Regions from separate parts of the Mesorhizobium kowhaii genome, predicted to be linked through region 3. Evidence: riboswitches for the same ligand, from Rfam matches in the RefSeq annotation. Region 3 holds a riboswitch; each other region holds the start of a gene.
The links. A riboswitch is a leader RNA that binds a small molecule or an ion and turns the genes downstream of it on or off. The one in region 3 is predicted to bind cobalamin.
Positions count from the first base shown of each region.

Region 1 (5,072 bases), on a different contig from region 3:
TATTCGCTCTCGGCGCGGCGGGTGAAGCCGGACAGGCCCCCTTCCTGCCGCAAGGTGCGGATGCGGTCGCGGCGGCCGGTGAGGATCTTGTGCGGATAGGCCTGATGGCCAACATCCCAGATCAGCCGGTCATCCGGGGTGTTGAAGACATAGTGCAGCGCCACCGTCAGCTCGACCACGCCAAGGCCGGCGCCAAGATGGCCGCCGGTGTGGGACACCGCGTCGATCAGTTCGGCACGAAGCTCGGATGCCAGTTGCGGCAATTCGCTCTCGGCAAGCGTGCGCAGGTCGGCGGGGATGCGGACCTTGTCGAGAAGCGGGGTATGCGGCGTTGCGTTCACGGATTGGCCTGCTCAGGCTTTCTGTTCATGGGCGGGATAGGCCGGCGGCCGGCGAAAGTAAATGCGTGTCAGTGACGCGGATCAGGTCTTTGTTTCATGCATGTCGTTCTCCCAGAACCGGGGCCACTTTTGGGCAACATGCATTAGCTTTCCGGCAACGGGATGAATTCTTCCTCATCGCCGGGAACGATATCGAAGCGGCCCGTCTTCCATTCTTCCTTGGCTTGTTCGATGCGCTCCTTGGAGGACGAGACGAAATTCCACCAGATGTAACGCTTCGAGCCGAGCGAGGCGCCACCGAACAGCATGAAATGGGCGCCGGTATCCGACGACACGACGATCTCATCGCCGGGCCGGAACACCAGCAGCCGTTCCGCCGGAAAAACATCGCCCGAAATCGAGGCCTCGCCTTCGAGCGTGTAGATAGCGCGCTCCTCGGCGTCGGCCGGGATTTTCACGCTGGCGCCCGGCGCCAGCCTGAGGTCGGCATAGAGCGTGTCGGAGGCCGTTGCGACTGGAGAGCGCAGCCCCTGGAAGTTGCCGATGACGATGCGCCCGCTGACGCCTTCGGCATCGATCTCGGGAAGCCGAAGTGCTGCGGTGTTCTCGAACACCGGGGCGACTTCTTCCCCACCATCCGGCAGTGCCAGCCATGTCTGCAGGCCGGAGACCGACATCGGCGCGCCGCGCAATTCTTCGGGCGTGCGCTCGGAGTGCACGATGCCGCGGCCGGCTGTCATCAAATTCACGTCGCCGGGCTGGATGACCATTTCGGTACCGAGGGAATCGCGATGCCGGATCTTGCCGTCGAACAGGTAGGTCACCGTCGACAGACCAATATGCGGATGCGGACGGACATCGAGTGCCTGGCCGGCCCGCAGGATCGCCGGGCCCATGCGGTCGAAGAAGATGAAAGGCCCGACCAGCCGCCTTTTGGCGGTCGGCAGAGCGCGGCGCACCTGAAAACCGCCAATGTCCTTGGCGTTAGGAATGACCATCAGTTCGATCTGGTCGCTGGCAAAGGCATCGCCGACTTCAGGGTCTTTCCCAGGGAAGAAACTCATGGACTCTCCTTGTCAGTGGCCGTGCCTGCTTGCCGCATCAGGCGAAACGGACCGCCGCCTTCGCCCGCGCCTTGGCCGCCACCTCTTCGCGATTGCGAGGATGCTGATGGGTTTCGAGGGAGCCGAGAAGCTCGCGCGCCGACACCGCAATGGCTTCGACCGCATGGTCGAAGGCGTGCTGGTTCTGCTTCGAAGGTCGCGTCGTTCCGCTCAATTTGCGGACAAACTGAAGTGCTGCGTCGCGCACCTCGTCATGGGTTGCCGGCGGATCAAAATTGAACAGGGTCTTGATGTTTCTGCACATCGTTTCCGAACCTCCTCTTGTCCTGAAGCCGTTTCAATCGAGACGGCTTCTATCCTCGATCATGATCATGTCCAAAAACCGGTGAGGCAAGACCATCGTTCGGCAGCATGCCTCAGTCGGCGTCGAGCGGCTCCGTTCCAACCGGCTTGCCGTCGCGCGACAGCCTGATCTTCTCGACCTTGTCCTCGGCGGCCTTCAGCAGCCGGTCGCAATGTGCCTTCAGCGCCTCGCCGCGCTCATAGATCCTGATCGACTGGTCGAGCGGCACGTCGCCACGCTCCAGATCATCGACGATCTTTTCCAGCGCGTCGAGTGCCTGTTCGAAGCTCATCGCCTTGATATCTTCGTTGGTCTCACCAGCCATCATTCATCCTTTCATCAGTCGCCCGACATGGGCGGCGACCGAAAATGCCAGTCCCTGCAGATCGTAGCCACCCTCGAGCAGGCTGACGAGCCGGTTGCCGCTGTGGCGCGTGGCGCGCTGCATCAGCTGGCCGGTCGCCCAGTCGAAATCATCCTCGGTCAGGTTGATCTCGGCCAGCGGATCGCGATGGTGCGCATCGAAGCCGGCCGAAATGATGATGAGGTCGGGCGCGAAATTGTCGAGTGCCGGCAGGACACGCGACAGGAAGGCATCGCGGAAAACCTCGCTGCCGGTCTGCGGCGCCAACGGCGCGTTGACGATATTGCCGGCGCCGGTTTCGCTCTTTGCCCCGGTGCCGGGATAGAGCGGCATCTGGTGGGTCGAGCAATAGAGCACCGATGGATCGTCCCAGAAAATATCCTGCGTGCCGTTGCCGTGATGCACATCCCAGTCGACGACCGCAACGCGCTCGACGCCATGTTTCCTCTGCGCATAGCGCGCGGCGATCGCCGCCGTGTTGAAGAGGCAGAAACCCATGGCCGTGGTTTTTTCGGCATGGTGGCCGGGCGGCCGGGCGGCGACGAAGACATTGTCGGCGCGGCCAGTGAAAACGTCATCCACGGCTGCATTGGCGGCGCCGATCGCGGTTATCGCCGCTTGCCAGCTCTTCGGGCTGGCGGTGGTGTCGGCGTCGATGCGGGCGATGCCCTCGTCGGGAATGGCGGCGCGGACACGGGCGACGAAATCGGCGGGATGCGCGTAGAGGATCGTGGCCTCATCGCCCTCGGTCGCCTGGACGCGATCGAGCGCGGTAAAAGCTTCATCGTCGAGCACCCGCTCGATGGCGCGCAAGCGATCCGGCCGCTCAGGGTGACCCGGCGGCGTGATGTGCTCAAGGAAGATTGGATGGGTGTAGAGACGAGTGGTCATCTTCCCTATCTAGTGCCCCGACGTCGCGATGGCCATGCGTTGTGGCCTGATGGTTGGGGAAAATCACACATGCGTCCATTGGTGTCGCTGCAGGCATTGGCGTCCTCGGCGCTTCGGCGTAAGGTCGCTGCCACTGCCTGGTGCCCGCCGCAAGCGGGAGAATCGGGAACACGGTTGAACTCCGTGGCGTGCCCAACGCTGTGAGGGGGACCGCGCCGGTAAATGCCACTGTCGATGACGGGAAGGCACCGGACGCGGGTTGATCCCGAGCCAGAAGACCGGCCTGGCAGACATCGTCATCCGCATGGTCAGGCGGATGGCATCTACTGCAATCGCAAGGGGACACGCGATGCCGGAACACATGACCGCTGCTGTTGGCGACGGATTTGACCAGAGCGCGCGCGACGCGGTCTATCGCGCCATGTTCACGCGGCGCGATGTCCGCAGCCATTTCCTGCCAAACGCGCTCGACGTTGAGGTGCTGGCGCGGCTGCTGCTTGCCGCTCACCATGCGCCGTCGGTCGGCTTCATGCAGCCTTGGAATTTCATCGTCATTCGCGATGCCGAGCGACGGGAAAAAGTGCGCGACCTGTTCCTGGCGGCACGTGAGCAGGAATTGCCGGCCATCGCGGAAGACCGGCAGGCGCTCTACCGCAAGCTCAAGCTGGAAGGCATCTGCGAAAGCGCGCTCAACATCTGCATCACGTGCGACCGCCAGCGCTCGAAGGGTTCGCCGCTGGGGCGCTGGCACAATCCGGAGATGGACCTCTACAGCACGGTCTGCGCGGTGCAGAATTTCTGGCTGGCGGCGCGCGCCGAAGGCGTCGGTGTCGGCTGGGTCAGCATCATCGAGGCGCAGGCATTGAAAAGCCTGCTGTCAATTCCCGAGCATGTGACGCCGGTCGCCTATCTCTGCGTCGGCCATGTTTCCGAGTTCGCGCCAAAGCCAGACCTCGAAGCGCATGGCTGGGGCCGCCGCTTGCCGCTGCCGGAGCTGATCATGAGCGAGACCTTTTCCGGGCAAGGTGAAGCGCTGCTCAAATCGACCGTGCAGCGCCTCAATGCCGTTGACGTCGCATCGGCGACCACCGCTGATCAGCGGGTCGCGCCGGCCGTGCCCCAGCGCGAGCCGCCGAAGGAGGCCAGCGCCTTGTCTTTGAGTTCCCTGAACTTCGACGACGCTTCGGCCAGCCGGGCGTCCCAGGCGGGATCTGGCACCTGGCCTTCGACAGTCCTGAAATAGACCTGCATCAGGCAGGCGATGGCGAAGGGTTCGATGAACGCTGCCTTGAAGGCCCAGGCGAAGACGATGGCGAGCACGAAGGCCCAACCGGCAAGTTGCCCGGGCATGAGGAAAAGAATGGCGCCGGCCGGAGCCAGCATCAACAGGAAGATGACGAACGACACGCCCCACATGATGACCGCCAGCCAGACGGCGTTCTTGACCATGATCTCGGCGTTCTGGGCGTAGAGCACGACGCCTTGCCGCGCCGTCTCGAACGGCGAGGCTGAATTGATGCGGATGTTGTAGCCGAGGATGATTTCGTCGACATAGGTCAGCGACAGGCGGATCACCGTGTTGATGAAGGAGACCAGGCCGCCCAAGCCCGGAATCGGCAGGAAGGCGGCGATGCCGCCGATCAGCCCGGTAATGGCGCGGATGGCGCCCTTGACCAGCTGGTCGACGACAAAAAGCATGTTGGCCTCGGCAAAACGCTGGGTCACGATGTCCTTGGCGTAGGCAATCTGGTTCTGGCCGGCGGGAATGTCACGGCCGTCGATCAGATGGACCATGACCGCGATATGGCCGGCCTTGACGACATACAGGATGTATTCGCGGATCCAGTAGACGGCGATCGAGACGACGCCAAAGCCAACCACGCCGCCCCACAAGGCAAAGGACAGCGGTCCGTCGGGATCGGTGGAGATATGGCCGACGCCGTAGCCAACGGAGGCGCCGGTGCCGGTCGCCATGATGTAGGCCAGCGTGATGCCGAAATAGACGATCATGCGAAAGACAATGAAGGGCCAGGTCCGCATCATGATGGACACCGACCTGCCAATATCGA
Region 1 covers NZ_JBHLYT010000053.1:154,242-159,313, forward strand. Annotated here, with positions in the region: gene dxs (1-deoxy-D-xylulose-5-phosphate synthase) at 1-341, opposite strand, end outside; gene ACFFNA_RS28165 (pirin family protein) at 485-1,405, opposite strand; gene ACFFNA_RS28170 (DUF2277 domain-containing protein) at 1,443-1,709, opposite strand; gene ACFFNA_RS28175 (exodeoxyribonuclease VII small subunit) at 1,822-2,073, opposite strand; gene ACFFNA_RS28180 (histone deacetylase family protein) at 2,077-3,003, opposite strand; cobalamin riboswitch at 3,125-3,304, shown strand; partial or broken gene bluB (5,6-dimethylbenzimidazole synthase) at 3,365-3,982, shown strand; gene ACFFNA_RS28190 (hypothetical protein) at 4,099-5,072, opposite strand, start outside.
Region 1: another riboswitch for cobalamin. It lies ahead of bluB (5,6-dimethylbenzimidazole synthase); the one in region 3 lies ahead of ACFFNA_RS01890 (DUF1636 family protein).

Region 2 (5,072 bases), on a different contig from region 3:
CTCTCCTGAATTTCTGGATTTCACCAGGGCGGCGGAGCGAGGCCGACGCCCTCTGGGAATCGGCTGTTAGTGGCCGAAGAGGTTACGGTCGCTGCCCTGGACAGGCGTCTGAGCAGCCGGTTCCGACTTCTTGACCGAAGCGGTGTAGGAGCTGTCGACAGCGGTGGCTGCCGGGGCGTTCGAACCATAGTGGTCGCTACCGTTAGCGAAGGCGCTGCCGGAAATGGCCAGAACGGCGGCGGCAGTGAGAATGATCTTTTTCATTTTTTGGTACTCCAGTATTTCTTATTTTTGCCGTCCGTCTAGCGGCGTGTCTTGGGATGAAATCGCGTCGTTCGGACAGCCCCGATGTGGGAAAGCCATCCAGCCATTTCCAATCACGAAGTTGTTCCGCGTGGACCAAGAATCTGCCACTTGAAATTGCGCCAGGAGTTTCCACACTCAATGTTTTTCTGATTTATATCAAAGAGTTGTATGAAACCGCCGGCCAGATCACCAACTGTGTCGGAGGCCCAGTGTTCACCCGTCCTGCACGCACCGTCAACAGAAACGAACCGTTCGGTTCGATTTTAGATGCTGCTAATAGTCACTTTTCGAAACCGTTAACCTTTTTTGGCCCCTGGCAAGGGGTCGAACTCGAGGAGATTGCAGCCGGCTATGGCTGCCGAAGAGATAGGATTTCGGCCCGGCAATCGCCAACCTGGGCGTTTCGCACACGTGTCGCGCCGCATGGATACGATGTCGTTTTCATGCCGATGACGCGCCCGCGATCGTGATTAGATCATGTCATCTCAGGTGCCGCTTCGTGACGACGAGGCGGAGAATTGGGAAGCCGGTCAGAATCCGGCGCTGCCCCCGCAACGGTGGTGGAGTTCAAGTCGCAACGGGAGACCACTGGGCAATCGCCTGGGAAGGTGTCGCGATGGTCCGCAAGGACAACTCCAGAGCCCGGAAACCAGCCCGAGATGTTTGAACTCGACTGATCGCGGTGGGCGGTCAAGAGGTGGATAGTGCATGTCCGGCGCATCGCCGGCCTGCGTCCGATCCTTCCTCCGTCACCACCAGTTCAGTCCTTAGATAACGAGGACAGGACATGGATGCTCGCAACGACATGCTGAGGCTCTTGAGTGGGCGCCGGCAAGGCTTTTCGCTGGAACAGCCCTTCTACACCGATCCAGACTATTTCAAGCTCGACATGGAGCTGATCTGGTATCGCGACTGGCTGTTCATCGGCCATGATTGCGAACTGCCGAAGCCGGGCAGCTACATCACGGCACAGATCGGCGACTATCCGGTCGTGCTTGTCCGCGACCAGCAAGGCAAGATCAACGCCTTCCACAATTCCTGCCGCCATCGCGGTAGCCGCGTCTGCAATTCCGACAAGGGCACGGCGGCAAAGCTGGTCTGCCCTTATCACCAATGGACCTATGAGCTGGACGGAAGGCTCTTGTTTGCCAGGCAGATGGCCGACGGTTTCGACAAGAGCCAGTTCGGCTTGAAGCCCGTCGCCTGCGAAAGCGTCGGCGGCTACATTTTCATCTGCCTGGCCAAGGAGCCGGCGGATTTCGCGCCGATGCGGGCGGTGATCGAGCCTTACCTTTTGCCGCACCGGCTGCGTGAGGCCAAGGTGGCGTTCGAATCGACCATTGTCGAGAAGGGTAACTGGAAGCTGGTCTGGGAAAACAACCGCGAGTGCTACCATTGCGCCGGCAATCATCCGGAGCTCTGCAAGACTTTCCCGGAAGCGCCCACGGTGACCGGCGTGCAAGGCGCCGACAGCGACCCGGAAATGCTTGCGCACTGGGCGAAATGCGAAGCGGCCGGCCTGCCGAGCAAATTCCGCATCGATCCGGCCGGACAGTACCGCGCCACCCGCGCGCCGCTGCTGCGCGATGCCGTCAGCTACACGATGACGGGAAAGCGCGCGGTCAAGAAGAACCTATCCGACAGCGTTTCGACCGACCGCATCGGTTCCTTGCTGCTCTATCACTATCCGACGACCTGGAACCACATCCTGGGCGACCACGCCGTCACCTTCCGGGTGCTGCCGATCAGCGCCACGGAGACCGCGGTGACGACCAAATGGCTGGTCCACAAGGATGCGGTCGAGGGCGTCGACTACGATCTCGCCGAGCTTACCCATGTCTGGACCGAGACCAACGATCAGGACCGCCGCATCGTCGAGGAAAATGCCTTCGGCATCCTGTCGCCCGCCTACGAGCCCGGCCCCTATTCGGAGCTGCATGAGGGGGGCGTGATCCAGTTCGTCGAGTGGTACGCGTCGTTCATCGGTCCGCGCCTTGCCGAAGGCGGCCGGCCGGCGCTGCGCAGCGTTGCCTAATGCATGTCGCTCAAAAGTGGCCCCGGTTTCGAGACAACGACATGCATACAAACAAAGACTTAAAGCGCGGCGCATGAATCCGTTTCGACGCGACGCGCTTTAGGGCATGTCGCCCAAAAGTGCCCGGCGGTTTTGGGATCACGGCATGCACCGAACAAAAGGGACAAGAGGATGAATGCGATGACGGACCTTGGCCTCTATCGCCATCTCGACCAGATGACGCCCTGGAACGACAGGCTCCAGGTGCTGGAAGTGATCGGCGTCAGCGACGAAGCGCCTGATGTGAAGACCTTCACCTTCCGCTCCGACAACCAGACCTGGTTCCGCTACAAGCCGGGCCAGTTCGTGACGCTGGAACTGCCGACCGCCGACGGGCCGCTGATGCGCACCTACACGCTGTCGTCTTCGCCATCGCGGCCGTTCTCGATCGCGGTGACGATCAAGGCGCAAGCGGGCAGCATCGGCACACGCTGGATGTTCGACCATCTGACGCCCGGTTCGCACGTCAAGGCCTATGGGCCGACCGGCGACTTTTCGCTGCACAGCCACCCGGCGGCCAAGTATCTGTTCATTTCGGCCGGCTCCGGCGTGACGCCGATGATGTCGATGCTGCGCTGGCTGAACGACTGCGCGCCATGGACCGATGTCGGCTTCGTCAATTGCGCGCGACGCCCCGAAGAGATCATTTTCCGCAAGGAGCTCGAGCTGCTCGGCAGCCGCATGCCGGGCCTGTCGCTTGGCTTCATGATCGAGGAGCGATCGAGCCGCGAGGGCTGGTTCGGCCATATGGGCCGCATCGACGCGATCCGGCTGCCATTGCTGGCGCCCGATTTCCGCGAGCGCGAAATCTTCTGCTGCGGCCCCGATCCCTTCATGCGCGCCGTGCGCGGCATGCTGGACGCCGCCGGCTTCGACATGACGAAATACCATCAGGAGAGCTTTGCGGCGCCTGTTGTGGAGGAGATTCCGGCACCGTTCACCTCGCCGGCGGAAGACGGCGCTGGCGTCATCGTCGAAGCCGCGACGCCGATCCGATTCGCGCTTTCGGATGTCGACGCCGAATGCGTCGCCGGCCAGACCGTGCTGCAAACGGCCCGCGCCTCGGGCGTGCGGATTCCCGCCGCCTGCGAGTTCGGCCTCTGCGGAACCTGCAAGGTGAAGAAGGTCGCGGGCACCGTCGAGATGAGCCACAATGGTGGCATCCTTGATCACGAAATCGACGACGGCTTTATCCTCGCCTGTTGCTCAAAACCGCTTTCGGCGCTCGAAATCGAGGCGTGACCGGTGGGCGATGCCGAGCCTCGGAACGGCGGCTGCGAGAAACCTCTCGAAGGGCTGCATCCGTTCAAACTCCGTAGCGCTCGGTGCGGATGATGTCCGCTGCAACGCCGGCATCGATCAGCGCTTGGGCGGCGGCCGAAACGAAGGCGTTGGAGCCGCAGACGAAGGCGATATCAGGCGGTCCGGGCAGCCGCGCCATGGATTGCACCATCATGGGAACGTCCACCCGCCGCGAATAATCGGCAGGACGGCGCGCGGCTTCGCGCGTCAGTGTCAGCACGAGGTCGAAGCCGTCCTTGCGATCATCGAGAGCGATCAATTCGTCGCGAAAGATCACTTCGTCCCAGACCCGCGCTGAAAAGACCAGGGCGACGGGCACCATCGAATTGCGCTTGGCGCGATGACGGACCATCGACATCAAAGGCACGACGCCCGAACCACCCCCGACCAACAGAAGCGGCCCGCTATCATCGTGTGGCCAGATGAAATGCCCGCCGAGCGGCCCGCGCAGTTCGACCTCATCGCCAACCGCTGCAACGTCATGGAAGAACGGAGAGACCTCGCCATCGTCGAGTTTTTCGATCGCCAGTTCGATCACCCCGTCCGTCTCGGGCGCGGAGGCAATCGAATAGGAGCGGCGCGCCTGATAGCCGTCCGGCGCTGTCAGCCTGACGTCGACATGCTGACCGGCCCGATAGGGGAACGGCCGCGATGGCTGGAAAAAGAAGCTGGTGACACGCGGCGTGCGCTTTTCGATACGGACGATCCCGGCCGTCTGCCAGGGCGATTGCGGCGCTTGTGCGTCGCTCATGGATCGTTCGTGTAGCGCTGCTCACGCCATGGGTCGCCATAGATGTGATAGCCGCGCAATTCCCAGAAACCCGGCTCATCGCGCTCGGTGAACTGGAGGCCGTTCAGCCATTTGGCCGATTTCCAGAAATACAGATGCGGCACCAGCAACCGCGCCGGGCCGCCATGGTCCGGCGTGATCGGCTTGCCTTCGTAAAACAGCGCGACCATCGCCTTGCCGGCGGTGAGGTCCTTTATCGGCACATTGGTGGAATAGCCGTCGAACGAATGCGCCAGCGTGAAGGCGGTCGGCGGCTCGATGCCGGCATCGGCGAGAATATCGTCGATCAGCACGCCTTGCCATGGCGTGTCGAACTTGGTCCACGCGGTCACGCAATGGATGTCGCGTGTCATCTTGGTCAGCGGCAAGGCGTTGAACTCGGCCCAATTCCATTTCTTGATCGGCCGCGGCCCGTGCTTCAGCGTGAACGACCACTCCTCGGTGCGCACCCGCGGCGTCGGGCCGGCTGACAGGACCGGAAATCCCTGCTCGAGATATTGCCCTGGAGGGATGCGCGCGTCGCCGTCGGTCGGCGGGCGCCGTCCTGAAAGGAAACCTCGGGTGACCATTGCGGCAATCCCCCTGCATCGGGCCATCTGT
Region 2 covers NZ_JBHLYT010000013.1:213,646-218,717, reverse strand. Annotated here, with positions in the region: gene ACFFNA_RS13170 (DUF680 domain-containing protein) at 67-264, opposite strand; gene ACFFNA_RS13165 (hypothetical protein) at 321-776, shown strand; cobalamin riboswitch at 777-978, shown strand; gene ACFFNA_RS13160 (aromatic ring-hydroxylating oxygenase subunit alpha) at 1,094-2,341, shown strand; gene ACFFNA_RS13155 (FAD-binding oxidoreductase) at 2,522-3,622, shown strand; gene ACFFNA_RS13150 (ferredoxin reductase) at 3,687-4,433, opposite strand; gene ACFFNA_RS13145 (molybdopterin-dependent oxidoreductase) at 4,430-5,041, opposite strand.
Region 2: another riboswitch for cobalamin. It lies ahead of ACFFNA_RS13160 (aromatic ring-hydroxylating oxygenase subunit alpha); the one in region 3 lies ahead of ACFFNA_RS01890 (DUF1636 family protein).

Region 3 (5,072 bases):
GCGTTCCGGAACTGTCGTTCAATCCCATTCCAGCGCTCCTTTTTTCCATTCATAGGCAAAGCCGATGGTCAGCACCGCCAAAAAGACCATCATCGACCAGAAACCGAGCATGCCGATCTTCGAGAACGACACCGCCCACGGAAACAGGAAAGCCACTTCCAGATCGAAGATGATGAACAGGATCGACACCAGGTAGAAGCGGATGTCGAATTTCATGCGGGCGTCGTCGAACGAGTTGAAACCGCACTCGTAGGCGGAAAGCTTTTCGGGATCGGGATTGCGGTAGGCGACCAGGAAGGGGGCGGCCAGCAGCGCCAGGCCGACGACCAGGGCCACGCCGATGAACAGGACGATGGGCAGGTATGAACCTAGAAGTGCGTTCATGCTCGGCTTTCCGTTGGCGCCAATCCACGTTGATTACAGCACCGGACCTTAATGCGGAAGCGTGACAGTTTAACCGCTGAACCGTTTTAAGGGCCTATGCTGCAACGCGGCGAGGGTTAGCGCAGCACTTCCAGCGAAGCAAGTCAAACCTTGTTCAAAACACGGTGCTGGACGGCATATCCGAGGAAACTGGTCCGATCCGCTCCTGTTTGATTTCCTTCTATTTTTACTCCACTTTTGTCTCCTGACATGGTTGCCGCCAAAACCCTGCTAGCATGGGCCGGAATCACCCATCAGGGCCACGCCAAATCACCCTCAGAATGACACCCGCATGAAGGAAAAGATCTCGCTTGCCATGGCACGGCGCACCGCGCTCGCTGCCCAGGGGTTTCTCGATCCCCGCCCCACCGCTACGCCCGACCGCCGCCATTTTGCCCGCGTTCTCTCCCGCACCGGCCTGTTGCAGATCGATTCTGTCAGTGCTGTGGTGCGCGCTCATTATATGCCGCTCTATTCGCGCCTTGGCCCCTACCCGCTCACGTTGCTCGACAACGCCGCCGTCACGCGCAAGCGCACGGTGTTCGAATACTGGGCGCACGAGGCCTCCTTCCTGCCGGTCGAGACATACCCGCTGATGCGCTGGCGCATGCAGCGGGCCGAGCGCGGCGATGAAATGTATCTGGGCCTCGCCAAATGGGGCCGCGAGCACGCCGCCTATATCGAAGAGATCTACCGCGAGGTCGTCGATCGCGGTCCGATCGCCGCTTCAGCGCTCGAAGGCCAGAAAGGTTCGGGCGGCTGGTGGGGCTGGAGCCATGCCAAGCATGCCTTCGAATGGCTGTTCTGGGCCGGGCGCATCACCACCGCTCATCGTCGCGGTTTCGAGCGGTTCTACGATCTGCCGGAGCGCGTGCTGCCGCAGGCGATCCTCGATCTGCCGGTGCCCGCCGCCGAGGACGCGCACCGCGAGTTGCTGCGCATTTCCGCCCGCGCCCACGGTATCGCCACGGCCGGCGACCTGCGTGACTACTTTCGCCTGTCCCCCGCCGACATGAAGGGCCGGCTGGAAGAACTGGTCGAGCTCGGCGAGCTGCTGCCGGTGCGCGTCGAAGGCTGGGACAAGCCGGCTTATCTTCACAAGGACGCGCGCCTGCCACGAAAAATCGAGGCCCGCGCCCTGCTGGCGCCGTTCGATCCGGTCGTCTTCGAACGATCGCGCACGGAGCGACTGTTCGATTTCCACTACCGCATCGAGATCTACACGCCGGCCGATAAGCGACAATATGGCTACTACGTTCTGCCGTTCCTGCTCGGTGACAGGATCGTGGCGCGCGTCGACCTCAAGGCCGACCGGCCAGCCGGGATGCTGCGTGTCCATGCCGCCTATGCCGAGCCCGGCGCGCCGCCTGAAACCGCTGCAGAACTCTTCGAGGAACTGAAGCAGATGCAGGGCTGGCTTGGCCTTGAACGTACAGAAGTGACATCGGCCGGTGATTTGGGTCCGGCGCTGGCCGACCTGACCGTATCGTAAGCCCACGTTGACACCGCTGCCTGCAAAAGCCTAAATCCGGTCCAGACGGTCTCTTCTCTTCAACGAGAGGAGCCAAGAGGGAATGCGGTGCGAAATTCCGATTTCAAATCCGCGGCTGTCCCCGCAACTGTAAGCGAAGAGCCAAGGCCGAAAGCCACTGGGATGGTCCCGGGAAGGCGGCACCAAGGCGATGACCCGCGAGCCAGGAGACCTGCCGTCTGCGACTATAGATTCCGATCGCCCGGCGGGTTTCCGGGCAAGGAGCCCGATTCTTGGACCACGACAGCAGTTTTTCGGCTGGCACAGCGGACAATTCGTCCGGCGAGAGCGATGCCCCTGCCGGCGTGACCATCATCGTCTGTGCCTCCTGCCGCGATGAAACCGGTTCCGATGCCCATCCCCGCGCCGGCGAACTGCTGGCGGACGACACGCGCCGCGCCGCCTCTGGCGAAGACATCCATGTCCGCAGCGTCGAATGCCTCGGCAATTGCAAGCGCCGGCTCAGCGCCGCCATCCTGCGCGATGGCTGCTGGAGCTACGTTTTCGGCGATCTGACCGCAACCAGCGGCGCCGACCTCGTCACTGGCGCAAAACTCTTCGCCACTTCGATGGACGGCCTCATTCCGTGGCGCGGCCGTCCCGATAGCCTCAAGCGCGGCCTCGTGGCCCGCATCCCTCCTCTTGACCTGCTGAAGGACTGATCATGACCGCTTCCGTCTCCCGCGTCCCCTGCACCGTCGTCACCGGCTTCCTCGGCGCCGGCAAGACGACGCTGATCCGCCATCTGCTGGAAAACGCCGGCGGCAAGCGGATCGCCATCATCGTCAACGAATTCGGCGACATCGGCATCGACGGCGAGATCCTGAAGGGCTGCGGCATCGACACGTGCCCAGAGGAAAACATCGTCGAACTGGCCAATGGCTGCATCTGCTGCACCGTTGCCGATGATTTCGTGCCGGCGCTCGACCAGATCCTGTCGCTGACGCCGAAGGTCGACCACATCCTGATCGAGACCTCCGGCCTCGCGCTGCCCAAGCCACTGGTCCAGGCTTTCCAGTGGCCGACGGTGAAGAGCCGCGTGACGGTCGATGGCGTCATCGCCGTGGTAGACGGTCCCGCGCTGGCCGAAGGCCGTGTCGCCAACGACATGAACGCACTTCAGGCACAGCGCGCCCAGGACACGACGCTCGATCACGACGACCCGGTCGAGGAGGTGTTCGAGGACCAGATCGCCTGCGCCGACCTGATCATCCTGTCGAAGAGCGACCTGATGGACGCTGCCGGCTCGGCCCGTGCCAACGCCATCATCAACGAGCACATCGCTCGCGCCGTGAAGATCGTGCCAACGTCACAGGGCAAGGTCGATCCGTCGGTGCTGCTCGGCCTTGGCCTTGCCGTCGAGGACGACATCGAAAACCGCAAGACCCATCACGACGACGAGCTCGACCACGAGCATGACGACTTCGACAGCTTCGTCATCGACATTGCCTCGATCGCCAATCCGGATGAGCTGGCAAAGCGCGTCGCCACCGCCGCCGAGGAAGAAAACGTGCTGCGCGTGAAAGGTTTCGTCGAGGTCGGCGGCAAGCCGATGCGGCTCTTGCTGCAGGCCGTCGGACCGCGCGTCAATCATTACTATGACCGCGCCTGGACGGCCGGGGATGACCGCCGCTCGCGCCTCGTCGTCATCGGCCTGAAGGGGCTGAACCGCCCGGCGATCGAGCGTATACTCGCCGGCTGACGCAAACCACGGGCCGCGATGCACATCCTCACCACGACCTCCGCCTCGCTCGACGACCTCGCCGAGCCGGTCGATCTGCGGCAGACGCCGGCGGATATCGTGGCCCTGTCTTTCACCGACAGCGATCTTGCCGGACTGGCGGCGGCATGGAAGGCCGATGCCGGCCGCTTGCCCGCCATGCGGCTGGCGGCCTTGCGTGACCTGCGCCATCCCATGTCCGTCGACCTCTGGGTCGACAGCGTCGCCCGCCACGCCAAAATCATCCTCGTGCGCATCCTCGGCGGCTACGACTGGTGGCGCTACGGCTGCGACCAGCTTGCCTCGACCGCCCGCGCACGCGGCATAAAACTGGCGTTGCTGCCCGGCGAATGCCGCGACGAGGATCTGCGCCTGATCGAAGCCTCGACACTGCCCCGCGAGGAGCTCGACGCTCTGCTCGACTATTTTCGCGAGGGCGGCCCGGCCAATATGAGCGCGCTGGTGCAGAAGCTGGCGCGGCTGGCGGGATCCGAAGCAACAATTTCGATGCCGGTCGCCGTACCGAAGGCGGGGTTTTACGAGCCGGGCCGCGGCGTCATCGATGATCTGAGTGCTTTTGTCCGCGCCCCCGTCATCCCCATCCTGTTCTACCGCTCGATGCTGCTGGCCGCCGATGTCGCGCCGATCGACGCCCTTTTTGACGCGCTCAGGCAGCGCGGCATTACCCCTGTCCCCATCTTCGTCTCCAGCCTCAAGGACCCGGCATCCCTGGCGTTCGTGGAAACCGCACTGGCCACGCTCAAACCTGCCGCCATCATCAGCGCGACCGCCTTCGCGTCCGGCGCCGAACCCGGCGTTGAAACCTTGTTCGACCGTGCCGGCGTGCCTGTGTTCCAGGTCATCGTCGCCACCACCCGCCGCGACATCTGGGAAAACAACCAACGCGGCCTGGCGCCCGCCGATCTTGCCATGCATGTCGTGCTGCCCGAACTCGACGGCCGCATCCTCGCCGGCGCCATTTCCTTCAAGGGCGAGAGCGAGGTCGACCCGGCGCTTGGTCACCGCGCCTTTGCCAACCGGCCGGAACCGGATCGTGTGGCGCAAGTCGCGGACCGCGTCAGAGCCTTCATCAAGTTGCAGGAAACGCCCCGCGCCGAGCGCAAGCTGGCGATCCTGATCCCGGATTACCCGAGTGCCCCGGGCCGCACCGGCTATGCCGTCGGCCTCGACGTGCCGTCCAGCGTGCTGGCCATGCTGCATGACCTCAAGGGACAGGGCTATGCCGTCGACAGGATTCCACAAACGCCGCGTGAGCTGCTGGATTTGCTGGAAAGTTCAAACCACGGGCTGAAGCTTGACGACTATCTGTCCTTCTCGACCGAATTGCCGAGGGTGGCAATGGCTGCCGTAGAGGCGGCCTGGGGGAAGACGGAAGAC
Region 3 covers NZ_JBHLYT010000002.1:237,224-242,295, forward strand. Annotated here, with positions in the region: gene ACFFNA_RS01875 (NuoB/complex I 20 kDa subunit family protein) at 1-28, opposite strand, end outside; gene ACFFNA_RS01880 (NADH-quinone oxidoreductase subunit A) at 19-384, opposite strand; gene ACFFNA_RS01885 (winged helix-turn-helix domain-containing protein) at 716-1,915, shown strand; cobalamin riboswitch at 1,945-2,148, shown strand; gene ACFFNA_RS01890 (DUF1636 family protein) at 2,188-2,616, shown strand; gene cobW (cobalamin biosynthesis protein CobW) at 2,619-3,656, shown strand; gene cobN (cobaltochelatase subunit CobN) at 3,675-5,072, shown strand, end outside.